2 regions of the Bacillus sp. PK6-013 genome follow, and region 2 is predicted to be linked to the other one. Evidence: predicted binding sites of a transcription regulator. Region 2 holds the regulator's gene; the other holds the start of a gene.
What was found. Region 2 encodes CtsR, which represses protease genes until heat stress. Its sites were predicted from a motif close to ATGGTCAATAAAGGTCAAACA; they were not measured.
Positions count from the first base shown of each region.

Region 1 (15,340 bases), 1.4 Mb from region 2:
CGGCAATGATTCCGTTGTAGCACGTCAGCGTCTCGTTTTTCACGAAATCAAGCGCATCAAGCTCATCGGCGAGCTCCCACGTTTCCGCCTTGTTCAGCCACATCAGCGGCGTGTGGATGACAAACGGGCGCTCCATCGCCAAGTTGACAGTGACATTGCAGGATTTGACGAACTCATCCCGGCAATCCGGATAGCCGCTGAAATCCGTCTCGCATACACCTGTTATGATGTGCCGCGCGCCGACCTGGTAGGCGAGGATCGAAGCGAACGATAAAAACACGAGGTTGCGTCCCGGAACAAAAGTGGACGGAAGTTCGCCTTCTTTCGCCTCAATCTCGATATCATCCCTTGTCAAAGCATTCGGCGCGAGCTGATTTAACAGTTCCATATCAAGAAGGTGATGCTTGACGCCAAGCTTTTCAGCGATCTTTTTCGCGACTTCGATTTCCTCTCGGTGCCGCTGATTATATTGGAAGGTGACCGCTTCCACCTCCTGAAATTGCCGAAGCGCCCACAAAAGGCAAGTCGTACTGTCCTGACCGCCGCTGAATACGACGATCGCTTTTTCCTGTTTCATAATTCCTCCTTCTCCGCTTTTCGTCAGTATTTCATAAAAGAAGAGATTCACTGATATCTAAACGAAAAAACACCTTTCTCTGTGAGAAAAGTGTTCTAGCAAAAAAACAATAAAAAAGGCCATACCCCAAGGATACAGCTTTCCTTAGTTTTTTATAGAGGGTTTTGCTAGAACCTCTCCCGCAGTTTCAAGCGGATTTTGTTTCAATTTTCCTTCGCCATCTTATCACAAATCGCATGTTTCGCCAAGTGCAATGCCTGCCATTCAACGCTCAGGCACCCTTTTGACGATCAAAAAGAATATAAAGACGAGGCTCAGCTGGCCGAACAAAGGATAAATGGTCGATATCAGTTTTCCGTAGCCGATTTGTCCCGTCAAGTAGATTGTCAGCAGGATGAACATAAATACATACAGGCTTTTCATATGAAGATATTCATTAATCTGCTTTTCAAGACCATATAAATTGCCGATGACCGATGTGAAGACTTCCCCGAAAATGATAAACAGATAGATGATATGGACAGAATGTTGGACAATGAATACAACCTGTGCCATCGGAACTTCGTATAACAGGACATCAGGCAATGTTGAAAGAGACAGAAAGCTCGCGATCAACACAAGGGTAAGCAGACACCCTCCGATTAATGCTCCTTTTATAATGAGCCGTTCAGATTTCAGTTCAGAAGCGATCGGCACGAGAACCGCCTGTGCGAGCGACAAATTAAAAGCGCCGTACGAAACAGCGGATAAAATCCAATCGGGTTTTGCCGCCGAGAATGCCGCCAAATTGTGGATCTCCGGCCCTCTGAAAATAAACGAATCGAACAGGACGATGACTGTGAACAGAAGCAGCAGCGGAACGACAATGACATTGACGCCGAATATCCCTTTAACGCCCTTCATCATGACAAACAGACTCAAGGCAATCGTCGCAATCATCCCCGCTTGGTTTGAAAAGCCGAGCTGTTCCTCAAATATCGCCCCCGCTCCAGACAGCATGACAGACGTCACGCCGAGCAAAATCACGAGCATGAAGACATTGACAAATTTCCCGAGCGTATGGCCGAATAAATATTGATTCAGCTCCTGATAAGATTTGGCATTGATTCTGACCGCAATCAGCATCATTTTTGCGCCGAGAAATGTAAACATCAGTCCGCTGATCAAAATTCCGGCTAACCCCGGCCAGCCGAATCTTAAAAAAAACTCGACGATTTCTCTTCCAGTTGCAAATCCGGCTCCGACGACCGTTCCTACATAAACAAATGCCAGCTGAAAGGCTGATCCATGTGATTGACTCATACGACTCCTCCGTAAACGAATTCCCTTTCTACACCATATGAGCCATGTCCTTTAAAAAGAAGGACAACTTCTCATTCAGGAACAAAAAGGAAAAAGCATAGAACTTGAAAGTCAAAGAAGGTCAATGTATACTAATAGTCAGAAATGGTCAAACTACAGACCATTTTTTCAAAGTCAATTGGTCAAAAAAGGTCAAATTCAATAAAGGGGGTTTTGGCAAATGCGTTGTCAACATTGTCAAAAAAATGAGGCGACGATTCGCCTGAACATGCAAATCAACTTTACAAAAAAGCAAATGGATTTATGTGAAGACTGCTATAAAGAGCTGACTCAGCCTTCTATGTTTTCAGGAAATCATTTTTTTGGCGGAGGAGGTTCTTTCTTCAGCCAGCCATCACAAGCGCAGACGCAAACCGCTGCCAAAAAAGGCTTGCTCGATGAACTTGCCGTCAACTTAACGAATGCCGCAAAGACAGGCTTGCTCGATCCGGTGATCGGCCGCGATGATGAAGTGGCCCGTGTAATCGAGATCTTAAACCGCAGAAATAAAAACAACCCTGTCTTAATCGGTGAACCGGGCGTTGGTAAAACAGCCGTTGCTGAAGGACTTGCTCTCAAAATCGCCGAAGGCGATGTTCCAAATAAATTGAAAAACAAAGAACTCTACCTGCTTGATGTCGCTTCCCTCGTAGCAAACACCGGCATCAGAGGACAATTTGAAGAAAGAATGAAACAGCTGATGAAAGAGCTGAAAGAACGCAAAAACGCGGTCTTGTTTATTGACGAAATTCACCTTCTTGTCGGAGCAGGCTCTGCCGAAGGCTCCATGGACGCCGGCAACATTTTAAAACCTGCGCTTGCCAGAGGTGAACTGCAAGTCATCGGCGCGACGACGTTGAAAGAATATCGCCAAATCGAAAAAGATGCAGCATTAGAGCGGCGCTTCCAGCCGATCATGGTGCATGAACCGACAATTGAGCAGACCGCGGCGATTTTAAACGGGCTGAAAGAAAAATACGAAGCGTATCATGATGTAACTTACACGGATGAAGCGATCAAAGCCTGCGTCGTTCTGTCTAGCCGCTATATTCAGGACCGTCATCTTCCCGATAAGGCGATCGACCTTTTGGATGAAGCCGGTTCAAAAGCGAACTTGAAAATCGACACGGTCAGCGGTGAACAAGCTTCCCAACGCCTGAAAGAAATCGAAACGGAAAAAGCTAAAGCGCTGCAGGAAGAAAACTATGAGCTTGCAGCAAAGCTCCGCGATGAAGAAGAAGCACTGCACAAAAAAATGGAAAACCATGCGGAAGAAAAACGGGCAACCGTTAAAGCGGAAGACATTCAAGCGATCATCGAACAAAAAACCGGCATTCCGGTCGGCAAGCTTCAGCACGACGATCAGAAGAAAATGAAAGAGCTTGAAGCAAACCTTTCAAGCCGCGTGATCGGTCAAAAAGAAGCCGTAAAAAAAGTGGCAAAAGCCGTCAAAAGAAGCCGCGCCGGCCTGAAATCAAAAAACAGGCCAGTCGGTTCATTCCTGTTCGTCGGCCCGACAGGTGTCGGTAAAACAGAACTTTCTAAAAGGCTTGCGGAAGAACTGTTCGGCACGAAGGATGCCGTCATCCGCCTCGATATGAGCGAATACATGGAAAAACACGCCGTATCGAAGCTGATCGGTTCACCTCCTGGATATGTCGGCCACGAAGAAGCCGGACAGCTCACCGAAAAAGTCCGGAGGAACCCGTACAGCATCGTTTTGCTTGATGAAATCGAAAAAGCCCATCCCGATGTTCAGCACATGTTCCTGCAAATCATGGAAGACGGACGTCTGACAGACAGCCAGGGACGGACGGTCAGCTTTAAAGATACCGTCATCATTATGACAAGCAATGCCGGAGTATCTGAAAAGCGGACAACCGTCGGTTTTAACCGGGAAGAACAAGTAATGGGCGAACAATCAATGATCGATTCCCTAAGCAGCTACTTTAAGCCGGAATTCCTGAACAGATTTGACAGCATCATCGAGTTCCAGCCGCTCGAAAAAGAAGATCTGGTCAAGATCGTCACTCTCTTGCTGGAAGAGCTTGAAGGAACGTTAAAAGAGCAAAACATGACGCTTGAAGTTTCAGATGAAGCAAAAGAAAAAATTGCTGAAATCGGATACCATCCGGCCTTCGGCGCCCGCCCATTAAGACGAACCATTCAAACAGCAGTCGAAGATCAAATGACCGATCTGCTGCTTGAAGAAGAACACATCAACGGTTTTGCGGTTATCGTTGAAAACGATGAAATCTTGGTGAAACCAACCGCATAACACACATAACGGCCTCCAATTGCGGAGGCCGCTTTACATACAACGTAAGAATCACAAAAATTCTATTTTTTAACATTAAATAACCCTAAAGTCCCTTTTCACCATGATTTTGAAACAATTTAAGAAACACCCTAAAGTTCCTATCACGCAACACCGATATTAACGATAGAAAAGTTAGTTAAAGGAATTGGTGAAAAAATGGACAAAACATCGTTAATTGGAATCATCTTAGCTATCATCGGAGTAGGTGTCGGCATGGTCATGAAAGGTGTCAGCCCTTCCGTTCTCGTCAATCCCGCGGCATGGCTGATCATCCTTGTCGGTACAATCGCAGCAGTTGTGATCGCTTTTCCAATCCGCGAGATCAAAAAGGTTCCCAAACTCTTCGGCATCTTGTTCAAAGAGAAGAAGATGATCGAAATCAACGAATTGATCCCGATGTTTTCCGAGTGGGCACAAATCGCAAGACGTGAAGGACTTCTCGCTTTGGAAGCAAATTTGAATGAGATCGATGATGAATTTTTGAAAAACGGCATGAGCATGGCAGTAGACGGCCAAAGTGCCGAATTTATCAGGGACGTTTTAACTGAAGAAGTTGAAGCAATGGAAGAAAGACATCAAGTCGGAGCGGGCATTTTTACCCAGGCGGGCACATACGCGCCGACACTCGGCGTTTTGGGCGCTGTTGTCGGACTGATCGCAGCGCTTGCGGATATGAGCGACACTGAAGCGCTTGGACATGCGATCAGCGCCGCTTTTGTCGCGACCCTTCTCGGGATCTTCACCGGATATGTACTATGGCATCCTTTTGCCAATAAATTAAAGCGGAAATCCAAACAGGAAGTCAAAGTCCGCGAAGTCATGATTGAAGGCATCCTTTCGATCTTGGAAGGCCAAGCGCCAAAAGTCATTGAACAAAAGCTTTTGATGTATGTCTCTCCAAGCGAACGCTCCAGCATCGTCATCCCAGAAGGAGACAAAGGAGACAGCAGCAATGGCTAGAAAAAAGAAGCACAAAAAAGACCATGAAGAACACGTGGATGAGTCTTGGCTCATCCCATATGCCGACCTGCTGACACTGCTTTTGGCCTTGTTCATCGTACTGTTTGCCATGAGCTCAATCGACGCCAAGAAGTTCGATATGCTGTCTAAATCATTCAATGCCGTATTTACCGGCGGAACAGGAATGATGGATTATTCCAGCTTCACCGAGCCGAAAACGAGCACAACCGAAGATGGAAAAAGCCCTGACCAAGCAAAAGATCTCTCTCAAGATCAAAAAGAAAAAGACAAGCAGTCGCTGAAAAAAATTCAGGAGCAGGTCAACCGGTTTATTAAAGAGAAAAGTCTTGAAAAACAGGTCAATACGAAGCTGACAGACGAAGGCCTCCTCCTTTCCATCGAGGATAATATCTTTTTTGATTCCGGAAAAGCGGAGATCCGCCAGCAGGACATTCCGCTGGCCAAGGAAGTATCCGACCTTCTCGTCTTGAATCCGCCCCGCAATATCGTAATCAGCGGACATACGGACAATGTGCCGATTCGAAATTCTCAATTTAAATCAAATTGGCATTTAAGCGTGATGCGGGCAGTCAATTTCATGGGGCTTTTAATCGAAAATCCCAAGCTTGACGCCAAGATATTCAGCGCGAAAGGCTACGGAGAATTTAAACCGATCGCTTCAAATGACACCGAAGAAGGAAGAAGGAAAAACAGACGCGTTGAAATCCTCATCCTGCCGATCGGCCAGGAAAACTTGAATAAAAAAGAATAGGAAGCTGCCTTTTGGCAGCTTCCTTATTCTTTGCCCTTATAAATATTTCTTGCGTTCAGTCCGACTTTTTTCAGCATTTCGATGCAGGCTTCTTTCTCCTCATCGCTTAACACGCTGATCATGTGGTGAAGCTCTTCTGCATGACCCGGAAAAATCTTCTCCAGGAGCTTGGTGCCTTTATCTGTAATTTGCGCATAGGTCACCCTGCGGTCGGTCGCACAGGCTCTTCTCGCGATCAGCTCCTTTTGCTCAAGCTTGTCAACCACATATGTAATACTCCCGCTCGCCAGTAGAATCTTATCCCCTATTTGTTGAAGGGGCTGATCCCCTTTATGATAGAGGAGTTCTAAAACGGCAAACTCGGTTGGATTCAGACCATGATGATGAATATGTTTATTCATATGATCATTAATGGATCTGTACGCTCGAGATAATACAATAAATAATTTCAAGGACTGTTCCTGTTCTCTATTACTCATATCTCTCATCTCCAAAGAAACAACTACAGGAAAACATTAATAAACTATGAGGAAAATGTCAACTGTTAACATTCAAACCATGTTATGATGAGTAGGAATCGAACATCAAATAGATATATCCGGAAATTCCCCGGTATTGTGTCCTATTTTCACGGTATTGGTTATCTTTTCTATAAATCGGCTCTCACTAGTGATATAATACCCCTATTCCTGTATCGATTGGGAGAGAGTAAAAATATGCGCAATTTGAAAAATCTATGGAAGAAAGTCAGGCTTTATTTGATCTTGGTGATGATCCCCGCCTTCATTATAAGCTTTTTTGTATACGAACAAGAACGAGAAAATATCACTGAAAAGCACCGTCAGACTGCGACTCTCATGCTCAATATTCACCGCAACCAAATCAACTACCTGATCGGCGAAACAGAAGCAAGGCTCAGCTCCCTTGCCACGGCCCTCAACCACCCTGTTAATGAGCAGCATATCAAACGAATCCTGACGGAAACGTATAAAAAAGAACCGCGTTTTTCGGCTTTATACCTTTTAAATAAAGACGGCGATGTCATGGTGAGCACGTCTCCCGTCAAAGAAAAAAAGAAGGTTTCATACAAGAACATTCTGCAAAAAGCGGAAAAATCAAAGAAATCCGTGATCACAGACGATATACATACAGTGTCGGACAGGCTGGAGCTGAATATTTTTACTCCTGTCTATGACAGCGAAGGCAGAACGACAAATTTTCTGCTGGCTTCGATCCGCGTCGATTATCTGAAAAATATCATGAACGTCCTGAGCCCTGAGCTTTATATCAAAATTCTCAACCAGAAGAATCAGATTGTCTTTACAGCAGGCCATTCTCCTCCTGAGAAGCCGGACGGCGGCACCGTCGATGCTTTTTTGGATCAGATCGACTGGAAGCTTGAAGTTTATCCGGAACCGGTCCAGCTTGATGAAATCGTTCACAGTCTTCTGCTGTCATTTTTAAGTATTTTCATTCTGCTGAATATTATGTTCCTCATGCTCCAGTATGTGCTGCTGAAGCGGCGGACCAAGCAGGAGCGCGCCCAAAATGAAGCCCAGAAGCTCGAATTAATCGGCACCCTGGCAGCGAGCACCGCTCATGAAATCAGAAACCCGCTGACAGGTATCAGCGGCTTTATCCAGCTCCTGCAAAAAAAATATCAATCAAAAGAAGATCAAATGTATTTCTCAATCATCGACCAGGAAATCCGGAGGATCAACCAGATTGTCAGCGAGTTTCTCGTGCTCGGAAAGCCGACGGCAGAGCAGTGGCAGCTTAACGCCATGAATGAAATGATTGACGAAATCATGCCGATTATTCATTCTGAGGCAAATTTATATAATGTGGAAGTGGAATTTCAAGACTGTGGAGAAGACCCGGCTTATGTGTATTGTAAAAAAGATCATATTAAGCAGGTTGTCTTGAACGTCGCCAAAAATGCTCTTGAATCGATGAAAAACGGCGGAAAGCTGCTCATTCAAATCGAACATCATCAAGAGAAGGCGCAAATTATTGTGAAGGATATCGGAGAAGGCATTCCAAAAGAAATGATGGAGAGTATTTTCCAGCCTTTTGTCACGTCAAAGGAAAAGGGAACCGGACTCGGCCTTGTCGTGTGCAAGCGCATCATTTCCATGTACGGGGGAACCATTCAGATCGAAAGCGAACAGCATAAAGGAACGACTGTAACGATTACGCTGCCGACTTCAAAGGAACAGGTTGACTGAGGCTTCCCCGTTCCTGCAAAGAGCCTGCCTTTCACGGCAGCTCTTTTTCGTTCAGTCACTATGCCGTATATTTTTCAACGGTCAGACAGTCGATGCAGCCTAAAAAATCCTGCAGCAGATGGTCCGACGCATTTTCATTCATAGACAGTTTTTGATATTCATAAATTAATTGATCCAGCTCCTGGCTCCGCCTGATCGTTTCATCCCCTGTAAATCCATAGATTTCAGCGGCTTCAACCATCATTTGCCGCTTCTTGCTGATGGAAACGAGCAATGCTTCTTTTTCAACATAATTTTGCATACGCTTCACCCCTTACCGACATATCGTTTCTTAGAACCATCCAGATTTTGCGTACTTGAGCATTATTACAGATTATACTTATTTTGTAAACCTATTTCTCAAAAAATTATTTTGAAATCGAGTATAATAGAATTGTGGAATTAAAGGTGTAATACCCATCGATGAAATACGATAAACACCTTTAAAAGAGTTCATGAGGATAGAAGGAGGTCTAAATGATGAAAAAACCAGTGTCAAGGCTCCGAACCATCTTTGCCGTGAAAGAAGCGTATTCAGGCCTCTTATTGTTTTTCAAGGCATTTAGAGCCTGGAGAAAGGGAGACTTCCCCTTATTCCCGAAAAAAACGATTTTACTGGCCGCGCTGGCATTGATTTATGTGCTGTCTCCGATCGATTTGATTCCCGATGTTCTCGCAGGTGTCGGCTGGCTTGATGACGCGGCTGTGCTCGCTTTTCTATTCAGGCAAATCACCAAAGAGCTGGACGGATTTGAAATACATCTAACGGGAGGAATAAACGGCAATGGCAAACAATAATATTCTCGGTATCAATCATCTCTTGTTTTCAGTCTCTGACCTGTCCGTCTCTATTTCATTCTATGAAAAGGTGTTTGATGCTAAGTGGCTCGTAAAGGCCGAGAAAACCGCTTATTTTGACCTGAACGGCATCTGGCTCGCATTAAACGAAGAGAAAGACATTAAGAGACAGGAAATCCATGACTCTTACACCCATATCGCCTTTTCGATTCAACAGGAAGATTTGCCGTTCTGGGAAAAGAAATTATGCGATTTCGGTGTAAACGTGCTAAAGGGCAGAAAACGGCATGAAGGCGACAAAGATTCAATTTATTTCTCAGATCCGGACGGCCATAAGTTCGAGCTTCACACCGGCTCTGTATTTGACCGTCTTCAATACTATCAAAATGAAAAACAGCATCTCTCCTTTCATGAAGGCCACATCAAGGCCCTTTATGACAGAAACAAATAAAAAAGCGTCCACACGGACGCTTTTTCATTATCGGCTCACACTCTCTTTCTCATAAATCGGCACCCAGCCCTCTGTCGTCACAAAGATTCTGACAGCCACGACTTTTCGGTCTTCCTGAAGCGTGAAATAATGGCGGGTGTTTTCAGGAACGGAGATCAAATCTCCCGGATTTAAGAGGACATCAAAAAATGTGCCGTCTTTTCCTTCTATCGCAAAGATGCCGTGGCCGCTGACGATAAATCTGACTTCATCGTCTGTATGATGATGTTCCTGTTTGAAATTTTTCAAGAGCTCATCGAGTTTCGGATTTTGGTCGGAAAGCGAGATGACATCGCTCGCTTTATAGCCGCGGCGTTCTGAAATGTCTTTGATTTCAGCGGCAAAGACGTCTAAAATCTCCTGTTTCTCTTCATCGGTCAAATCGTATTTTTCTTTTAAGCCGGCCGGCAGCTTTGTGATATCCCATTTTTCATAAATGACCTCCTGCCCCTTTAGAAATTGTTCTACTTCTTCCTGCTTTTCAATGGTCGTGTTTTGTTCATCATGGATTCGAATTGTCGCCATGCTTTCTCCCCCTTTTTAATTAACGTGGTAAGCCTGCAAAGCTTTCAGTTTTAAATGCCAGCTGAACAGGAATTCATACGCTTCAAGCATCCGCTTTGTCTCAAATGCCGTTTTTCCCCAGACGGTAATGCCGTGGCTGCGAATCAGCACTGCCCCTGAATCGCCTGAAAGGTGTCCGGCAAAATCCGCCGCCAAATCCGGAATATGAGCGCTGTTTTCGATAATCGGGATCGCAACCTCCGCATTTTCCTCCCAAAGACCGAGCGCCTTTATGATTTCCTGGCCTCTGAATGTCGCTTGCTTTTCTTTTGCGTAAAGCTCTGAGATGACATTGTTGTCAATCGTATGGACGTGAAGACAGCAGCCCGCGTTTGTATTTTGATAGACACGGGTGTGCAGCAGCGTTTCCGCTGACGGTTTCAGCGTATGTCCGGTCTCCGCCGGTCTCCCCTCTTCGTCCGCCAACAGAAAATCCTCCGCGGATGCTTTTCGCTTATCTTTTCCGCTTGCTGTGATGAGAAATCGCAGCGGGTCTTCTGATACTTTGATTGACAGATTGCCGCTTGTCGCAGGGAACCAATCCCTTTCCGCAAGCTCTTTTTTTACCTCGGCAAGTTCGTGCCATTTTTGCTCAGGGTCCATTCTTTCACCTCCGCGGTCTCTTCAAGTATTCGCTTTACATCACGGAAATCGCCGAATCCCGCATGCTTCAGGCCGAGTCCCTCACATTCCCGCAGCAAATAATCGCGCGCGATGCACAAGTCGGAACATTTGGCAGCTTCAACATCTGTAACAGAGTCCCCAATCATGACAACAAAATCGTCCCGGCCTTTCAGCCGGCGGATGATAGAAGGCTTACAGCAGCCGCATTCATTTCCGCAGCTGCCGTCACACGGATACGGCCAGCGGATCTCGATATTGCGCCCTGAAAAGCCGGCCTCATTGCAGTAAATGCGTTCCTTTTCGACAATGCCTTCAAGCAGTGGATAGACGAAAAAGTCCATCCCTCCGCTCACGACGTAAAACGGAAGACCCTGCTCATCCAGGAAAGAGACAAACTCTGTAAACCCGGGGCGGATCTCGGCTTGTTTCATTACATATTCCATAATGTCTTCCTTCAGGCTTGTCGGCAGCAATTGAAACATTCTGCCGACCCCGTCCTTAATCGATATGTCCCTGGACAGAACCCCGTCTTTTAAAGCGAGCCACTCTTCTGGAGCAAATTGTTTCATAATGCTGATGATGTTGTCGTTCGTTGTAATGGTTCCGTCAAAATCGCAAATGATAAGCGGCTGCCTCATACGGAAACCTCAACCTTTCCCCATTTTTCAAGGGCGAGCTTCAAATCGGGAGAACGCTTTGCTTTTTCTTCGACTGGCTCCGCTTCCAAGACGGCATCAATGATCGCCCGAAACGCTCTTCCTCCGCCTGCCGCTCCGTTTGGATGACCGTGAATCCCCCCGCCTGCGTTGATGATATGGTCAATGCCGAAGTCTTTCATCAAGAGCGGCACCATGCCGGGGTGAATACCGGCCGACGGAACGGCGAATGTCGGTTTAAAAACGTCTTCCTTCGTGCATTCATCATATATGGCAAGCGCATCCTGCTTCGGCAGAGCAACGCTTCCGTACGGTGAAGGGAACAGGCTGAAATCAGCACCCGCATACCGGTTGAGCTTGCCGAGCAAAAGCGAATGGGAAAAACCGTAATGCGGCGACGAAGTGAGTGCGCCGCTTACTGCCGGGTGCGCCATGATCGGCAGCGGGATGTCGTCGTCTTCCGCAAGGCTTTGCAAAACATCGAGCCCGTAGGCAAACACATTCAGCAGCAACACATCGGCTCCGAGCTCGGCTGCTTTTCTCGCCTTCGATTTCAGCTCCATTGTCCTGCCCGTCAGGTTGACGGCATACAGCGTTTTGCGCCCTGTTTCTTCAAAAGCTGCCTCAAGCACTTTTTTTCCTTCCGTGATTCGTTTTTCAAAGGGGGCACTGCCTGTTTCGAATAAGATTTCATCGTCCTTGATCAAATCCACTCCGCCGAGCGCCTGCTGTCTGAGCTGTTCCTTCAAGTCTTCCATATCGCGGCCGATGACGCCTTTAAAAATGCTCATCAACAGAGGCCTTTCAAATTCGCCGATTTTTTTCCGGATCCCGTATACGCCGAATTTCGGACCCGGCAATGATTGTTTAAAAGACTGCGAAAACTCCAAATCCGCCAATTTGATTTTTCCGTCGAGAGACAGCTTTCCAAAAACGGTCGTCAGCACAGCGGGAATGTCGCTTGTAAAATTGGCTTCCGGATAAGCGATGGTGACCGTTGCCTGTTTTTCCCCCAGCGCGCTTTCTGTTTCTTCGACCTTGACGACGCGTCCTTTATGCTTTTTCAGCTGTTCCTGCTTTAAGAGCGGCAGATCTGTCCACGACCCGACCGTCAGTCCGATCGCGATTTGCTCGGCCCGCTTTTCTGCGTCACATCCTTGATCTGTCAAAACATATGTTGCCAAAAGTTCACTCATTCTGTAGCTCCTTCCTGCTTCATGCATATAAAAAACCTCTTTTGCTGCTTTAGCTAAAAGAGGTTTCGCATTTCAGGTTCGAATCCTTATCTCTCAGCGTCAGCTGCAAGAATTAGCACCGTGCTTAAAAAGTCGGTTGCCGGGCTTCATCGGGCTTGTCCCTCTGCCTGCTCTTGATAAGAATATTGATTTTATAAATTATTTTGAATTATCCCATCGTTTTTCCCGGTTGTCAATGACTGTGGCCGGTCTTTTTGAATATATTCAGCTTGGCAATGCGCGAAGCCGCTTCCCGGAGCCGCTCTTCGCTTGTCAAGAGGCCGACTCTCACATAGCCTTCTCCGTATTTGCCGAAGCCGATGCCGGGCGCTGTGACGACATTCGCTTTTTCGAGAAGCAGATCGGAAAAAGCCTCAGATGTATACCCGTCAGGGACAGGCATCCAGGCGAAAAAAGAACCTTGCGGAGCATCCGCGTGCCAACCGATTTCGCGGACCGCACGAATCCATACATCCCGCCTTTTTTCGTAGCGCTCATTTTGCTCCTTGACACACGCTTGGTCTGATAGAAGCGCGGCTGCCGCGGCGTCTTGGACCGCTTTAAAAAGGCTGACATACATATGGTCCTGATAAAGGTTCAGCGCTTCGATCACAGATGCGTTGCCAACTGCAAACCCGACCCGCCATCCAGCCATATTATACGTTTTGGAAAGCGTGTAAATTTCGATTCCTGTGTCTTTTGCCCCCTCCGTTTCGAGAAAGCTGACAGGCCTCTTGCCGTCGTAGCCGATCGCACCGTAGGCAAAATCGTGGACGACGCAAATTCCGTTCGACTTGGCAAACCGGACAGTCTCTTCGAAAAAAACAGGCGTGGCTTGGGCACCGGTTGGATTGTTTGGATAATTTAAATACATGAGCTTCGCATTTTCTTTCACTTCCTTCGGAATCCGGCTGTAGTCAGGCAGAAACTGATTACCCGCTGTAAGCGGCATCGTTGCCATGTTCGCTCTTGCCAGCTCAACGCCCGACCAGTAGTCGGGATAGCCGGGATCGGGAACGAGCACGGCATCCCCCGGATTTAACAAACATTGCGGAAGCTCGACAAGACCGGCTTTTCCGCCGAACAATACAGCGACTTCGCGTTCGGGATCGAGCTCTACACCGTATTCCCTTCGATAGAACGCGGCTGCCGCCTCCTTGAGTGAACGGCTGCCGCGAAAGGAGGAATACTGATGGTTTTCAGGGTTGCGAACGGCTTGCGCCATTGTATCAACGATGTGATCAGGTGTCGGCTGATCGGGATTCCCCTGGCCGAGATTGATCACATCATGGCCGGCGGCGATTTTTTCATTCACCTTTTTCACCAAGGAAGCGAAAAACTGCTCAGGCAGCTGTTTCAGCACATCTGAAAGCTCAAATTTCATATGATTCACCCGCTTTTGAAAAATTCTTGAAATGATAGTCCATCATCATATATTGTTAAATGTAAAATGTAAAGAAAAAAATGAGGTGATCCAGATTGAAGCTGACAATTTCATGTCTGCAATTCGATATCGCATACGGCAATCCTTCTGAAAATTTTAAAAAAGCGGAGCAGCTGATCGAACAGGAAAGCCGAAAAGCGGATGTTCTTCTCCTTCCCGAGCTGTGGACGACGGGTTATGATTTAAAAAATCTCGGCTCCATCGCAGATGAAGAAGGCAGGCAAACGAAGAGATGGCTGCAGGAAACGGCAAAAGCAAACCGTGTCCATATCATATGCGGCTCTGTCGCCGTTAAGAAAAAAAGCGGTGTGTACAATATCATGTACATCGCAGACAAAAACGGACATTTGATCAAAGAATACAGCAAAGCTCACCTTTTCCAGCTGATGGACGAACACCTCTATTTGTCAGCGGGCTCAGGCGACGGGAGCTTCGAGCTTGAAGGGATCCCGGCTGCGGGGTTTATCTGCTACGACATCCGTTTCCCGGAATGGATCAGAAAACATACGAAGGAAGGTGCGGGCATCATCTTTGTATCGGCGGAATGGCCGCTCGCCCGCCTCGATCACTGGCAAAGCCTTTTAAAAGCCAGAGCGATTGAAAATCAGTGCTTTGTCGCAGCCTGCAACCGAGCGGGAAGTGACCCGGCAAACGAATTTGCGGGCCACAGCATCATCATTGATCCGCTCGGCCGCACCCTCGCTGAAGCAGGGAGCGGTGAAGCCGTCATCAGGACCGAAATCAACCTCGGGGACATTGAAAAAGCGCGGGGGCAAATTCCGGTTTTTGAGGACATTCGCAGAGATTTATATTAAAAAAGTGTTGACAAGAAAACTGAGATGCTGGTAACATTTTCAGCAACTGACCGAACTGAAATTTCAAAATTTTATATTGATTTCTCTTATCGAGAGTTGGGTGAAGGACTGGCCTAATGACCCCAACAGCAACCGACCGTAATACCATTGTGAAATGGGGCGCGAAATTCTGCGCCGCTAGGGCACGGTGCTAATTCCATCAGACTTTGAATTCTGAGAGATAAGAGAGGCGAACGCGACAAATCAGCCTCTTTCTCTCGATGAGAAAGAGGCTTTTTTATTGTTAACGACATTTAGGGGGAATCACACATGACCGTAACGAAAACCGCAGCATACGAAACTTTGACCGAAAGCTCCGCGGCCGCGCTGGCCGTCCGCCTCGGGCTTTTTCCAAGCAAAAGCACCCTGACATGCCGGGAGATCGGGGACGGAAACTTGAATTTGGTCTTCCGCGTGTATGACAAAGAGCAGCAAAAA
Region 1 covers NZ_CP096417.1:2,779,963-2,795,302, forward strand. Annotated here, with positions in the region: gene queC (7-cyano-7-deazaguanine synthase QueC) at 1-577, opposite strand, end outside; PreQ1 riboswitch class I at 716-760, opposite strand; gene M1E03_RS14040 (YkvI family membrane protein) at 842-1,879, opposite strand; gene M1E03_RS14045 (ATP-dependent Clp protease ATP-binding subunit) at 2,100-4,196, shown strand; gene motA (flagellar motor stator protein MotA) at 4,395-5,198, shown strand; gene motB (flagellar motor protein MotB) at 5,191-5,970, shown strand; gene M1E03_RS14060 (MarR family winged helix-turn-helix transcriptional regulator) at 5,994-6,449, opposite strand; gene M1E03_RS14065 (PAS domain-containing sensor histidine kinase) at 6,687-8,198, shown strand; gene M1E03_RS14070 (aspartyl-phosphate phosphatase Spo0E family protein) at 8,257-8,499, opposite strand; gene M1E03_RS14075 (YkvA family protein) at 8,715-9,035, shown strand; gene fosB (metallothiol transferase FosB) at 9,022-9,486, shown strand; gene M1E03_RS14085 (1,2-dihydroxy-3-keto-5-methylthiopentene dioxygenase) at 9,514-10,050, opposite strand; gene M1E03_RS14090 (methylthioribulose 1-phosphate dehydratase) at 10,066-10,692, opposite strand; gene mtnX (2-hydroxy-3-keto-5-methylthiopentenyl-1-phosphate phosphatase) at 10,653-11,351, opposite strand; gene mtnW (2,3-diketo-5-methylthiopentyl-1-phosphate enolase) at 11,348-12,565, opposite strand; SAM riboswitch class I at 12,649-12,748, opposite strand; gene M1E03_RS14105 (pyridoxal phosphate-dependent aminotransferase) at 12,798-13,988, opposite strand; gene M1E03_RS14110 (carbon-nitrogen family hydrolase) at 14,084-14,863, shown strand; SAM riboswitch class I at 14,947-15,090, shown strand; gene mtnK (S-methyl-5-thioribose kinase) at 15,173-15,340, shown strand, end outside.
Region 1: the regulator CtsR is predicted to act here: its motif matches at 2,058-2,078, upstream of M1E03_RS14045 (ATP-dependent Clp protease ATP-binding subunit).

Region 2 (15,340 bases):
GCTCAGCTGGGAGAGCATCTGCCTTACAAGCAGAGGGTCGGCGGTTCGATCCCGTCATCCTCCACCATTATAATATTTTGTTGATTAAGCCGGTGTAGCTCAATTGGTAGAGCAACTGACTTGTAATCAGTAGGTTGGGGGTTCAAGTCCTCTTGCCGGCACCACTTTTTTATGATATAATATTTAAGTCTCTTTTAAAGAGCCATTAGCTCAGTTGGTAGAGCATCTGACTTTTAATCAGAGGGTCGAAGGTTCGAGTCCTTCATGGCTCACCATTTTATGCGGGTGTGGCGGAATTGGCAGACGCGCTAGACTTAGGATCTAGTGTCTTTACGGCGTGGGGGTTCGAGTCCCTTCACCCGCATTATAAAAAAGATTTGCGGAAGTAGTTCAGTGGTAGAACACCACCTTGCCAAGGTGGGGGTCGCGGGTTCGAATCCCGTCTTCCGCTCCAACCATCCACGCCGGGGTGGTGGAATTGGCAGACACACAGGACTTAAAATCCTGCGGTAGGTGACTACCGTGCCGGTTCAAGTCCGGCCCTCGGCATTGACATATGCGCCCGTAGCTCAATTGGATAGAGCGTTTGACTACGGATCAAAAGGTTAGGGGTTCGACTCCTCTCGGGCGCGCCATTATGTGTAACGGGAAGTAGCTCAGCTTGGTAGAGCACATGGTTTGGGACCATGGGGTCGCAGGTTCGAATCCTGTCTTCCCGACCATTCTTTGGGGCCTTAGCTCAGCTGGGAGAGCGCCTGCTTTGCACGCAGGAGGTCAGCGGTTCGATCCCGCTAGGCTCCACCATTTATTTTCAAAAAAGCACTTGACTATTTATCTTAAAAGAGATATAATAATAGAGTTGCTTTAATAATGATCTTTGAAAACTAAACAAGACAAAACGTACCTGTTAATTCATTAAATAAATCGCACATGCGAATGTGCGTAGTCATTATCAAACTTCATGGAGAGTTTGATCCTGGCTCAGGACGAACGCTGGCGGCGTGCCTAATACATGCAAGTCGAGCGGACAGATGGGAGCTTGCTCCCTGATGTCAGCGGCGGACGGGTGAGTAACACGTGGGTAACCTGCCTGTAAGACTGGGATAACTCCGGGAAACCGGGGCTAATACCGGATGCTTGATTGAACCGCATGGTTCAATTATAAAAGGTGGCTTCGGCTACCACTTACAGATGGACCCGCGGCGCATTAGCTAGTTGGTGAGGTAACGGCTCACCAAGGCGACGATGCGTAGCCGACCTGAGAGGGTGATCGGCCACACTGGGACTGAGACACGGCCCAGACTCCTACGGGAGGCAGCAGTAGGGAATCTTCCGCAATGGACGAAAGTCTGACGGAGCAACGCCGCGTGAGTGATGAAGGTTTTCGGATCGTAAAACTCTGTTGTTAGGGAAGAACAAGTACCGTTCGAATAGGGCGGTACCTTGACGGTACCTAACCAGAAAGCCACGGCTAACTACGTGCCAGCAGCCGCGGTAATACGTAGGTGGCAAGCGTTGTCCGGAATTATTGGGCGTAAAGCGCGCGCAGGCGGTTTCTTAAGTCTGATGTGAAAGCCCCCGGCTCAACCGGGGAGGGTCATTGGAAACTGGGGAACTTGAGTGCAGAAGAGGAGAGTGGAATTCCACGTGTAGCGGTGAAATGCGTAGAGATGTGGAGGAACACCAGTGGCGAAGGCGACTCTCTGGTCTGTAACTGACGCTGAGGCGCGAAAGCGTGGGGAGCGAACAGGATTAGATACCCTGGTAGTCCACGCCGTAAACGATGAGTGCTAAGTGTTAGAGGGTTTCCGCCCTTTAGTGCTGCAGCAAACGCATTAAGCACTCCGCCTGGGGAGTACGGTCGCAAGACTGAAACTCAAAGGAATTGACGGGGGCCCGCACAAGCGGTGGAGCATGTGGTTTAATTCGAAGCAACGCGAAGAACCTTACCAGGTCTTGACATCCTCTGACAACCCTAGAGATAGGGCTTCCCCTTCGGGGGCAGAGTGACAGGTGGTGCATGGTTGTCGTCAGCTCGTGTCGTGAGATGTTGGGTTAAGTCCCGCAACGAGCGCAACCCTTGATCTTAGTTGCCAGCATTCAGTTGGGCACTCTAAGGTGACTGCCGGTGACAAACCGGAGGAAGGTGGGGATGACGTCAAATCATCATGCCCCTTATGACCTGGGCTACACACGTGCTACAATGGGCAGAACAAAGGGCAGCGAAGCCGCGAGGCTAAGCCAATCCCACAAATCTGTTCTCAGTTCGGATCGCAGTCTGCAACTCGACTGCGTGAAGCTGGAATCGCTAGTAATCGCGGATCAGCATGCCGCGGTGAATACGTTCCCGGGCCTTGTACACACCGCCCGTCACACCACGAGAGTTTGTAACACCCGAAGTCGGTGAGGTAACCTTTTGGAGCCAGCCGCCGAAGGTGGGACAGATGATTGGGGTGAAGTCGTAACAAGGTAGCCGTATCGGAAGGTGCGGCTGGATCACCTCCTTTCTAAGGATATTATACGGAATATAAGACCTTGCGGTCTTATAGACAGGTGCGTTTAGATCTTGTTTAGTTTTGAAGGATCATTCCTTCAAAGCGTGTTCTTTGAAAACTAGATAACAGTAGACATCACATTCAATTAGTAAGCAAGATATCACGTAGTGATTCTTTTTAACGGTTAAGTTAGAAAGGGCGCACGGTGGATGCCTTGGCACTAGGAGCCGATGAAGGACGGGACGAACACCGATATGCTTCGGGGAGCTGTAAGCAAGCTTTGATCCGGAGATTTCCGAATGGGGAAACCCACTGCTCGTAATGGAGCAGTATCCATATCTGAATTCATAGGATATGAGAAGGCAGACCCGGGGAACTGAAACATCTAAGTACCCGGAGGAAGAGAAAGCAAATGCGATTCCCTGAGTAGCGGCGAGCGAAACGGGAACAGCCCAAACCAAGAGGCTTGCCTCTTGGGGTTGTAGGACACTCTGTACGGAGTTACAAAGGAACGAGGTAGATGAAGAGGTCTGGAAAGGCCCGCCATAGGAGGTAACAGCCCTGTAGTCAAAATTTCGTTCTCTCCTGAGTGGATCCTGAGTACGGCGGAACACGTGAAATTCCGTCGGAATCCGGGAGGACCATCTCCCAAGGCTAAATACTCCCTAGTGACCGATAGTGAACCAGTACCGTGAGGGAAAGGTGAAAAGCACCCCGGAAGGGGAGTGAAAGAGATCCTGAAACCGTGTGCCTACAAGTAGTCAGAGCCCGTTAACGGGTGATGGCGTGCCTTTTGTAGAATGAACCGGCGAGTTACGATCCCGTGCAAGGTTAAGTTTGAAAAGACGGAGCCGCAGCGAAAGCGAGTCTGAATAGGGCGCATGAGTACGTGGTCGTAGACCCGAAACCAGGTGATCTACCCATGTCCAGGGTGAAGTTCAGGTAACACTGAATGGAGGCCCGAACCCACGCACGTTGAAAAGTGCGGGGATGAGGTGTGGGTAGGGGTGAAATGCCAATCGAACCTGGAGATAGCTGGTTCTCTCCGAAATAGCTTTAGGGCTAGCCTCAAGGTAAGAGTCTTGGAGGTAGAGCACTGATTGGACTAGGGGCCCCTACCGGGTTACCGAATTCAGTCAAACTCCGAATGCCAAAGACTTATCCTTGGGAGTCAGACTGCGAGTGATAAGATCCGTAGTCGAAAGGGAAACAGCCCAGACCGCCAGCTAAGGTCCCAAAGTATACGTTAAGTGGAAAAGGATGTGGAGTTGCTTAGACAACCAGGATGTTGGCTTAGAAGCAGCCATCATTTAAAGAGTGCGTAATAGCTCACTGGTCGAGTGACTCTGCGCCGAAAATGTACCGGGGCTAAACGTATCACCGAAGCTGCGGACTGTTCTTACGAACAGTGGTAGGAGAGCGTTCTAAGGGCTGTGAAGCGAGACCGGAAGGACTCGTGGAGCGCTTAGAAGTGAGAATGCCGGTATGAGTAGCGAAAGAGGGGTGAGAATCCCCTCCACCGAATGCCTAAGGTTTCCTGAGGAAGGCTCGTCCGCTCAGGGTTAGTCGGGACCTAAGCCGAGGCCGAAAGGCGTAGGCGATGGACAACAGGTTGATATTCCTGTACCACCTCCTCACCATTTGAGCAATGGGGGGACGCAGGAGGATAGGGTAAGCGCGGTATTGGATATCCGCGTCCAAGCAGTTAGGCTGGGAAATAGGCAAATCCGTTTCCCGTAAGGCTGAGCTGTGATGGCGAGCGAAATATAGTAGCGAAGTTCCTGATTCCACACTGCCAAGAAAAGCCTCTAGCGAGGTGAGAGGTGCCCGTACCGCAAACCGACACAGGTAGGCGAGGAGAGAATCCTAAGGTGATCGAGAGAACTCTCGTTAAGGAACTCGGCAAAATGACCCCGTAACTTCGGGAGAAGGGGTGCTCTGTTAGGGTGCAAGCCCGAGAGAGCCGCAGTGAATAGGCCCAGGCGACTGTTTAGCAAAAACACAGGTCTCTGCGAAGCCGTAAGGCGAAGTATAGGGGCTGACGCCTGCCCGGTGCTGGAAGGTTAAGAGGAGCGCTTAGCGTAAGCGAAGGTGCGAATTGAAGCCCCAGTAAACGGCGGCCGTAACTATAACGGTCCTAAGGTAGCGAAATTCCTTGTCGGGTAAGTTCCGACCCGCACGAAAGGCGCAACGATCTGGGCACTGTCTCAACGAGAGACTCGGTGAAATTATAGTACCTGTGAAGATGCAGGTTACCCGCGACAGGACGGAAAGACCCCGTGGAGCTTTACTGCAGCCTGATATTGAATGTTGGTACAGCTTGTACAGGATAGGTAGGAGCCTTGGAAACCGGAGCGCCAGCTTCGGTGGAGGCATCGGTGGGATACTACCCTGGCTGTATTGACCTTCTAACCCGCCGCCCTTATCGGGCGGGGAGACAGTGTCAGGTGGGCAGTTTGACTGGGGCGGTCGCCTCCTAAAAGGTAACGGAGGCGCCCAAAGGTTCCCTCAGAATGGTTGGAAATCATTCGCAGAGTGTAAAGGCACAAGGGAGCTTGACTGCGAGACCTACAAGTCGAGCAGGGACGAAAGTCGGGCTTAGTGATCCGGTGGTTCCGCATGGAAGGGCCATCGCTCAACGGATAAAAGCTACCCCGGGGATAACAGGCTTATCTCCCCCAAGAGTCCACATCGACGGGGAGGTTTGGCACCTCGATGTCGGCTCATCGCATCCTGGGGCTGTAGTCGGTCCCAAGGGTTGGGCTGTTCGCCCATTAAAGCGGTACGCGAGCTGGGTTCAGAACGTCGTGAGACAGTTCGGTCCCTATCCGTCGCGGGCGCAGGAAATTTGAGAGGAGCTGTCCTTAGTACGAGAGGACCGGGATGGACGCACCGCTGGTGTACCAGTTGTTCTGCCAAGGGCATCGCTGGGTAGCTATGTGCGGACGGGATAAGTGCTGAAAGCATCTAAGCATGAAGCCCCCCTCAAGATGAGATTTCCCATTCCGCAAGGAAGTAAGATCCCTGAAAGATGATCAGGTTGATAGGTCTGAGGTGGAAGTGTGGCGACACATGGAGCTGACAGATACTAATCGATCGAGGACTTAACCTAAATGTTTGTGAATCGTCTGACCGTTATCTAGTTTTGAGAGAATGCCTCTCAAAAGCCAAAGGCAAGGAAACTCGGCTAAAGGCCCTCACATCCTGTGAGGAACGCCCAGTACCTTCATCCTGAAGGCAATAGTTTGGTGGCGATAGCGAAGAGGTCACACCCGTTCCCATACCGAACACGGAAGTTAAGCTCTTCAGCGCCGATGGTAGTTGGGGGCTTCCCCCTGTGAGAGTAGGACGCCGCCAAGCACTTAAAAAGACCAGCTGATATCAGCTGGTCTTTTTTCTTGTTCCCTAAGGTTTTACGATAGCCAAAAGTGGAAATAATAAAGGACGAAGAGCAATTAGTTGAAAAAAAAGCGAAAACCACTTATAGTAAAGTTAAAGTCAAATATAGTCAAAGTCAAGTGAAGGAGGGGGCTGAGTGGGGAAAAATATTTCTGACATAATCGAACAGTATTTGAAACAAATATTAGAACAGAACGGGAAAGAAATATTAGAGATTAAACGGAGCGAAATAGCCGATAAATTTCAGTGTGTTCCTTCTCAGATCAATTACGTGATCAATACGCGTTTTACGAGTGAGCGCGGATACATCGTCGAAAGCAAAAGAGGCGGCGGCGGTTATATCCGAATTATTAAAATTAAAATGAACGATAAAATTGATTTGATTGACAACATTATGAATCATATCTATACAAGGCTCTCCCAGGCTGCTTCAGACGATATCATTTTAAGGCTTTTAGAAAATGGTGTCATTACAAAAAGTGAAGCAAAATTGATGGTGAGTGTCATGGATCGTTCTGTATTATATATTGATTTGCCTGAACGAGACGAATTAAGAGCAAGAATGATGAAAGCCATGCTTACGTCACTTAAATTTAAGTAAAGCGGGTGAGAAGCGTGATATGTCAAGAGTGTAAAGAAAGACCAGCAACTTTTCACTTTACGAAAGTCATTAATGGCGAAAAAAAAGAAATGCATATCTGTGAACAATGTGCGAAAGAAAACAGTGAGTCATATTCTATGAATGAAAGTGGCGGATTTTCCATCCATAATTTGTTATCCGGACTGCTGAATTTTGACTCGTCTTTTACTAACAGCAGCGAGGCTCAGCTTTTTCAACAGCCGGACCAGGTTCTGAGATGCAAAAAATGCAATATGACATTCCCGGAATTTCGAAAAACAGGCCGATTTGGATGTTCGGAATGTTATAAAACCTTCCATTCCTATATCACTCCGGTTTTAAGGAAAGTTCACAGCGGGAACACGGTCCATGCCGGTAAAATACCAAAGCGGATCGGCGGTAACCTGCATGTAAGAAGACAAATTGAAGCATTGAAAAAAGAGCTGAAAGAATTAATTCAGCAGGAGGAATTTGAAAAAGCAGCCAACATTAGAGACCAGATCAGGTCGCTTGAACAAAACCTGAATGCAAACAAGGAGGAGGAGGACTGATGTCACTGCAGCATTTTATTCAGAATGCTTTAAGCAATTGGATGCGGCAGGAAGGCCCTGAAAGTGACATCGTGCTTAGCAGCCGGATCCGTCTTGCTCGCAACTTGGATAAAGTTCGTTTTCCAACGCTTTTTTCAAACGAAGAGGCTTCAGCGATTATTACATTGTTTGAAGAACAATTCACAGGCTATGAAGTGCCAGGTATTGGGAAATTTGAGCTTGTGAAAATGGATCAGGTGCAGCCTTTGGAAAAAAGGGTTCTTGTAGAAAAACATCTGATCAGTCCGCATTTGACGGAAGCTTCCTTTGGCGCATGCCTTCTTTCTGAAAATGAAGAAGTGAGTATTATGCTGAATGAGGAAGATCATATTCGCATTCAATGTCTGTTCCCGGGATTTCAGCTTTCAGAAGCATTAAAAGCAGCAAATCAGGTGGACGATTGGATTGAAGAACGGATTGACTATGCTTTTTCAGAACAAAGAGGCTACTTAACCAGCTGTCCTACAAATGTCGGAACCGGGCTTAGAGCTTCTGTCATGATGCACCTTCCTGCTTTAGTGTTAACTAGGCAAATAAACAGAATTATTCCGGCAATTAATCAATTGGGGCTTGTTGTTAGAGGAATTTACGGTGAAGGCAGCGAAGCATTAGGGAATATCTTTCAAATTTCCAACCAAATTACCCTCGGTAAATCGGAACACGACATTGTCGAAGATCTGAACAGCGTCGTTGCTCAGTTGATCGAACAAGAGCGTTCAGCAAGAAAGGCGCTTTATCAGACTTCGCAAATCGAGCTTGAAGACCGCGTCTACAGATCTTACGGCGTACTGTCCAATTGCCGGATGATCGAATCGAAAGAAACAGCAAGATGTCTTTCAGACGTTCGTCTTGGAATTGACCTGGGGATAATAAAAGGTCTTTCCAGCAATATACTTAATGAGCTGATGATCCTCACGCAGCCTGGATTTCTCCAGCAATATTCAGGAGGAGTCTTAAGGCCAAACGAGAGGGACATCAGGCGGGCTGCTCTTATCAGGGAGCGTCTGAAATTAGAAAACAACGGCAATAGACAGGAGGATGAAACGATATGATGTTTGGAAGATTCACAGAAAGAGCACAAAAAGTATTGGCGCTTGCTCAAGAAGAAGCTCTGCGTCTGGGCCATAATAACATTGGAACAGAACATATTCTCCTCGGCCTTGTCCGCGAGGGAGAAGGGATTGCTGCAAAGGCGCTGCAGGCATTGGGACTCAGCCCTGACAAGATTCAAAAAGAAGTTGAAAGCCTCATTGGCCGAGGGCAAGAGATGTCACAATCGATCCATTACACACCGAGAGCCAAAAAAGTGACTGAACTGGCGATGGATGAAGCAAGAAAGCTTGGTCACTCCTACGTTGGAACTGAACACATCCTCCTCGGCTTAATCCGAGAAGGGGAAGGTGTTGCGGCAAGGGTGCTGAATAATTTAGGCGTCAGCTTAAACAAAGCGAGACAGCAAGTATTGCAGCTGTTGGGCAGCAATGAGAGCGGTGGCGCTGCTTCAGGCGCCAACAGCAATGCCAACACACCAACCTTAGACAGTCTTGCCAGGGATCTCACGGCGATTGCAAAAGAAGACAGCCTTGACCCCGTAATCGGCAGAAGCAAAGAAATTCAGCGCGTAATTGAAGTGCTGAGCCGCAGAACGAAAAACAACCCTGTGTTAATCGGGGAGCCCGGTGTCGGTAAGACAGCGATTGCCGAAGGCCTCGCCCAGCAGATCATCAATAACGAAGTACCGGAGATTCTCCGCGATAAGCGAGTTATGACGCTTGATATGGGAACGGTTGTTGCTGGTACGAAATACCGCGGTGAATTTGAAGACCGCCTGAAAAAAGTGATGGACGAAATTCGTCAAGCGGGAAATATCATCCTCTTTATCGATGAGCTGCATACTCTCATCGGAGCCGGGGGAGCGGAAGGGGCCATCGATGCCTCCAATATCCTTAAACCGTCGCTGGCGCGCGGAGAGCTGCAATGCATCGGAGCGACAACCCTTGATGAATACCGCAAATACATTGAAAAAGATGCTGCACTCGAACGGCGTTTTCAGCCGATTCAGGTTGACCAGCCGTCTCCTGAAGAGAGCATTCAAATATTGAGAGGTCTCAGAGACCGCTATGAAGCCCACCACCGCGTATCGATTACGGATGAAGCGATCGAAGCGGCTGTGAAGCTGTCAGACCGGTATATTTCGGACCGTTTTCTGCCTGACAAGGCGATCGACTTAATCGATGAAGCCGGTTCAAAGGTTCGCCTGCGTTCATTTACAACGCCTCCGAACTTAAAAGAGCTTGAACAAAAGCTTGATGAGGTAAGGAAAGAAAAAGATGCCGCTGTCCAAAGCCAGGAATTCGAAAAAGCAGCGTCATTACGGGATACGGAGCAGCGCCTGCGCGAACAGGTCGAAGAAACCAAAAAAACCTGGAAAGAAAAGCAGGGACAGGAAAATTCCGAAGTGACCGTCGACGATATTGCAATGGTTGTTTCAAGCTGGACCGGAGTGCCGGTTTCGAAAATTGCGCAGACTGAAACAGACAAATTACTGAACATGGAGAGCATTCTTCATTCCCGCGTTATCGGCCAAGATGAGGCTGTCGTTGCGGTTGCCAAAGCAGTCAGACGCGCACGTGCCGGCTTAAAAGATCCAAAACGTCCTATCGGTTCGTTTATTTTCCTCGGCCCTACAGGCGTAGGAAAAACGGAGCTTGCCCGTGCACTTGCCGAGTCCATTTTCGGCGATGAAGAAGCCATGATTCGCATCGATATGTCCGAGTATATGGAAAAACATTCAACATCAAGACTCGTCGGTTCCCCTCCGGGATATGTCGGCTATGATGAAGGCGGACAGCTCACTGAAAAAGTGAGAAGAAAACCGTATTCCGTCGTCTTGCTTGACGAAATCGAAAAAGCGCACCCTGATGTCTTCAATATTTTGCTGCAAGTGCTTGAAGACGGTCGCCTGACTGATTCAAAAGGGCGCACGGTCGACTTTAGAAATACGATTTTGATCATGACATCAAACGTCGGTGCGAGCGAACTGAGAAGAAATAAATACGTCGGGTTTAATGTGCAGGATGAAACCCAGAATTATAAAGATATGAAAGACAAAGTCATGGGCGAATTAAAACGCGCCTTCAGACCTGAATTTATCAACCGGATTGATGAGATTATCGTCTTCCACTCTTTGGAGAAAAAACATTTGAAAGATATTGTATCCCTCATGTCAGAACAATTAACTAAGCGTCTGAAAGAACAGGATCTGTCAATTGAGCTGACTGAAGCGGCTAAAGAAAAAATTGCCGATGAAGGCGTGGATCTCGAATACGGGGCGCGCCCTCTCAGAAGAGCAATCCAAAAACACGTGGAGGACCGGCTGTCTGAAGAGCTCCTGAAAGGCCATATTGAAAAAGGCCAGCATATTGTTTTGGATGTAGAAGGCGGAGAATTTGTCGTAAAAACCGAAGCTAAAACGAACTAATATAGAGACAAAAGAAAGAGGCATACGATGTTCATCAGTATGCCTCACTTTCTTATAAAGGGAGCGTTTTGAAAAATCAATGGCTAAAACAAAGACTAAATTCATTTGTCACTCATGCGGTTACGAATCCGCCAAGTGGATGGGGAAGTGCCCCGGATGCGGCACATGGAATACCATGGTGGAAGAAACGATAAAAAAACCCGCCGCCAACAGAAGAACCGCTTTTTCACATTCCGTTCAAACGGTGCAAAAGCCTTCACCTCTCACTTCAATCGAAACAACAGAAGAGCCGCGAATTAAAACGAAACTGGGCGAATTCAACCGCGTCTTGGGAAACGGTATTGTCAAAGGTTCACTCGTTTTAATCGGAGGCGATCCCGGCATCGGGAAATCAACCTTGCTGCTTCAAGTATCTGCCCAGCTCGCTGATTCAAAAGAAAATGTCCTGTACATCTCAGGTGAAGAATCGGTCAAGCAGACAAAGCTGAGAGCAGACCGTCTAGGCATCAACAGTCCCACTCTTCACGTTTTATCTGAAACCGATATGGAGTATATTACGTCTTCTATAGAAGAGATGAATCCATCATTCGTGGTGGTTGATTCGATTCAAACCGTTTACCAAAGTGATATTACATCTGCTCCAGGCAGCGTGTCCCAGGTCAGGGAATGCACCGCTGAGCTGATGAGAATTGCAAAAACAAAAGGGATTCCGATATTTATCGTCGGGCATGTCACAAAAGAAGGTTCGATTGCCGGACCGAGACTTCTGGAACATATGGTCGACACCGTCCTTTATTTTGAAGGTGAGCGGCATCATACATTTCGGATTTTAAGAGCCGTCAAAAACCGGTTTGGATCAACGAATGAAATGGGAATCTTTGAAATGAGGGAAGAGGGCCTGACAGAAGTGCTGAATCCGTCGGAGATCTTTCTCGAAGAGCGCTCGGCTGGAGCAGCCGGCTCGAGTGTCGTGGCTTCAATGGAAGGCACGAGGCCGGTCTTAGTAGAGATTCAGGCGCTGATTTCCCCGACAAGTTTTGGAAATCCGCGCAGGATGGCAACCGGAATTGATCATAACCGCGTCTCATTGCTGATGGCGGTTTTAGAGAAAAGGGTTGGGCTGCTGCTGCAAAATCAAGACGCCTATTTAAAAGTCGCCGGCGGCGTCAAGCTGGACGAGCCGGCGATCGACCTCGCCGTTGCTGTGAGCATCGCCTCAAGCTTCAGAGACACCCCGCCTCATCCGACGGATTGTTTTATCGGCGAAGTCGGCTTGACAGGGGAAGTCCGCAGAGTATCAAGGATAGAACAGAGGGTGCAGGAAGCGGCGAAGCTTGGTTTTAAAAGAATGATTATTCCTTCTGCAAATGTGGAAGGATGGACAAAGCCGAAAGGAATTGAAGTCGTCGGCGTTGAAAATGTAGCTGAGGCCCTTCGAGCTTCATTAGGAGGATCATAATATATGGAAAAAGACAAAAAAGGAGCGAAACAGGATCTTTCAGAAATATTGCAGTTTGTCGCCCCCGGCACACCTCTTCGCGAGGGAATCGAAAACGTCCTTCGGGCCAAAACAGGCGGATTAATCGTGGTCGGCTTCAATGATAAAGTGAAAGAAGTGGTTGATGGAGGGTTCCACATTAATTCTTCTTTCTCTCCGGCTCATCTGTACGAGCTGGCTAAAATGGACGGGGCGATTATTCTCAGCGATTCAGGGCAGAAAATTTTATATGCCAATACGCAGCTTATGCCTGAGGCGACGATACCATCCTCTGAGACGGGCATGAGGCACAGAACGGCCGAGCGTGTGGCCAAGCAGACCGGCTGTCTGATCATTGCGATTTCTGAAAGGCGGAATGTGATTACGCTCTATCAGGAAAATATGAAATATATACTCAAAGATATCGGCTTTATCTTAACAAAAGCCAATCAGGCGATTCAGACACTCGAAAAATACAAACTCATTTTGGACCATGCGATTTCCAATTTGAATGCGCTGGAGTTTGAAGAGCTTGTGACATTTGGGGATGTCATCTCTGTTCTGCATCGATATGAAATGGTGCTCAGAATCAAAAACGAAATTAATATGTATATTAAAGAGCTTGGAACAGAAGGCCATCTCATCAGGCTCCAGGTTAGTGAACTGATCACTGATATGGAGCAGGAAGCGGCGCTGTTCGTTAAAGATTATGTGAAAGAAAAAATCAAAGACCCGTTTGTCCTGCTGAAGCAGCTACAGGATATGTCGAGTTTCGAATTGCTGGATGACTCGATTCTCCTTAAGCTTTTAGGCTATTCAGCAACTACGAATATGGAGGAATACGTTTTCCCGAGAGGCTACAGGCTCCTTCACAAAATCCCCCGTCTCCCGATGCCGATCGTAGAAAATGTTGTCGAAGCATTTGGCCATTTAAAGCTCATTATCGAAGCGGATGTAAAAGAATTGGATGAAGTGGAAGGAATTGGGGCGGTCCGTGCCCAAAAGATAAAGAAAGGGTTAAAGAGACTTCAGGAGAAACATTATACTGACAGGCAGCTGTGAGAAAAATTTCTAAAAGTGATTAAAATTTGCAATTTATGGGTATATTATTCTTACTTTTTGTTTTCCCTTTTTCCGGTTGAAACAGCTGCATTCATAAAAATTAAAACGATTATTTTAAAGGAGGTGAAGGTATGTTGAAACGAATAGTTCAAGCGTTCTTTGCGATTTTGGGAGGCGTTATCGGTATTTTTCTCATACCGGAATTGTTTGTGCTGTTAAATGTACAGGACATACCTTTAGTAACAAACCCGTATGCGTCCGCTTGTTTAGGAGCTATCATCTTTTTTCTTCTGGGCATCTGGTGTGCGGATCATGTCATCAACTGGGTGAAACAAATTGAGGATTCCTTGATCAAAGCACCTGTCTCAGATTTATTGTTCGGCTCTTTGGGATTAATCTTCGGACTTATGCTCGCTTATCTTATCGTCAACGTCATTCCGTTAAAAGACATCCCTTATCAGTTGATCAGCACGGTCATTCCGATTGTGTTGGCCGCATTTCTCGGCTATCTCGGATTCCGTGTAGGTTTCAAGAAAAAGGATGAAATGCTGACACTTTTCACATCGAGAAAGAAAAAAGGTTCTGCTGAGGAAGAGCGTCCTGAAGAAGACAAAAAGCTGAAAATTTTAGACACAAGTGTTATTATAGATGGGAGAATTGCTGATATTTGTCAGACCGGATTTCTTGAAGGCGTCATTGTGATTCCTCAGTTTGTGCTTGAGGAGCTGCAGCATATCGCCGACTCTTCAGACGTCCTCAAACGAAACAGAGGACGGAGAGGACTGGATATTTTAAATCGGATCCAGAAAGAGCTCGATATCAAAGTTGAAATTTATGAAGGCGATTTTGAAGATATTCAAGAGGTCGACAGCAAGCTTGTCAAACTGGCGAAATTGACCTCAGGCGTTGTCGTTACCAACGATTTCAATTTGAACAAAGTATGCGAGCTCCAAAAGGTTGCCGTATTGAACATCAACGACCTTGCCAACGCCGTCAAACCTGTCGTGCTTCCGGGAGAAGAAATGAAGGTGCAGGTCATCAAAGACGGGAAAGAACATAATCAGGGCGTGGCTTATCTGGACGACGGCACGATGATTGTCGTGGAAGAAGGGCGGAATTATATCGGCAAACATATCGACGTGCTCGTGACCAGCGTGCTGCAGACAGCGGCTGGCAGAATGATATTCGCCAAGCCAAAACTGCTGGAAAAGGCGCTTTGAAAAAGGGAGAAATAAAATGAATTACGAAGTCGTCATTCCTGCCGCCGGACAAGGTAAACGAATGAATGCCGGGAAAAACAAACTGTTTATCGAGGCGAAAGGAATACCTGTGATTATTCATACATTAAAGGTGTTTGAAAACCATGATGCCTGCAAAAGGATCATTCTTGTCATCAATGAACAGGAATTCGGTGAATTCAGCACCCTTTTAAAAACCTATCATTTTACAACTCCGATCGAGATGGTTCCGGGCGGAAGAGAACGCCAGCAAAGCGTATTTGCGGGTATTAAAGCGGCCGGCAAAGAGGAAACGGTCCTCGTCCATGACGGAGCAAGACCCTTTATTAAACGGGAATATATCGAACAGCTTGTCGAGAAAGCGAAGGAAACAGGGGCTGCTATCGTTGCCGTACCTGTTAAAGACACGATCAAACGCGTTCAAGACGGTGAAGTAGCCGGAACGATTGAACGTTCAAGCTTGTGGGCCGCTCAAACCCCACAAGCTTTTCGTCTTTCTATTCTGATGAATGCTCACCTTGAGGCTGAAACAAAAGGTTTCCTCGGTACGGACGACGCCAGTCTGGTCGAGGAAGCCGGAGGTACGGTTGCAATCATTCAAGGGGATTATCAAAACATCAAACTGACGACCCCGGATGACTTGCTTGTCGCAGAAGCGATATTAGAAGCGGAAAAGAGGAATGAACATGTTTAGAATAGGCCAAGGATTTGACGTCCATCAACTAGTGGAAGGCAGGCCGCTCATTATCGGGGGAATTACGATTCCTTACGAAAAAGGCCTGCTCGGACATTCGGATGCCGATGTGCTTTTGCACACGATTGCGGATGCGTGTCTCGGCGCCGTCGGCGAGGGCGATATCGGAAAACACTTTCCGGATACCGACCCTGAGTTCAAAGATGCCGACTCCTTCAAACTCCTTCGTCACGTCTGGATGATTGTGAAGGAAAAAGGCTATACGCTCGGGAACCTGGATTGTAC
Region 2 covers NZ_CP096417.1:4,172,245-4,187,584, reverse strand. Annotated here, with positions in the region: tRNA gene M1E03_RS21105 (tRNA-Val) at 1-67, shown strand, start outside; tRNA gene M1E03_RS21100 (tRNA-Thr) at 89-164, shown strand; tRNA gene M1E03_RS21095 (tRNA-Lys) at 200-275, shown strand; tRNA gene M1E03_RS21090 (tRNA-Leu) at 282-364, shown strand; tRNA gene M1E03_RS21085 (tRNA-Gly) at 380-454, shown strand; tRNA gene M1E03_RS21080 (tRNA-Leu) at 464-549, shown strand; tRNA gene M1E03_RS21075 (tRNA-Arg) at 559-635, shown strand; tRNA gene M1E03_RS21070 (tRNA-Pro) at 646-722, shown strand; tRNA gene M1E03_RS21065 (tRNA-Ala) at 729-804, shown strand; rRNA gene M1E03_RS21060 (16S ribosomal RNA) at 959-2,507, shown strand; rRNA gene M1E03_RS21055 (23S ribosomal RNA) at 2,678-5,607, shown strand; rRNA gene rrf (5S ribosomal RNA) at 5,740-5,855, shown strand; gene M1E03_RS21045 (CtsR family transcriptional regulator) at 6,031-6,495, shown strand; gene M1E03_RS21040 (UvrB/UvrC motif-containing protein) at 6,510-7,064, shown strand; gene M1E03_RS21035 (protein arginine kinase) at 7,064-8,155, shown strand; gene clpC (ATP-dependent protease ATP-binding subunit ClpC) at 8,152-10,584, shown strand; gene radA (DNA repair protein RadA) at 10,664-12,043, shown strand; gene disA (DNA integrity scanning diadenylate cyclase DisA) at 12,047-13,123, shown strand; gene M1E03_RS21015 (PIN/TRAM domain-containing protein) at 13,255-14,343, shown strand; gene ispD (2-C-methyl-D-erythritol 4-phosphate cytidylyltransferase) at 14,360-15,055, shown strand; gene ispF (2-C-methyl-D-erythritol 2,4-cyclodiphosphate synthase) at 15,048-15,340, shown strand, end outside.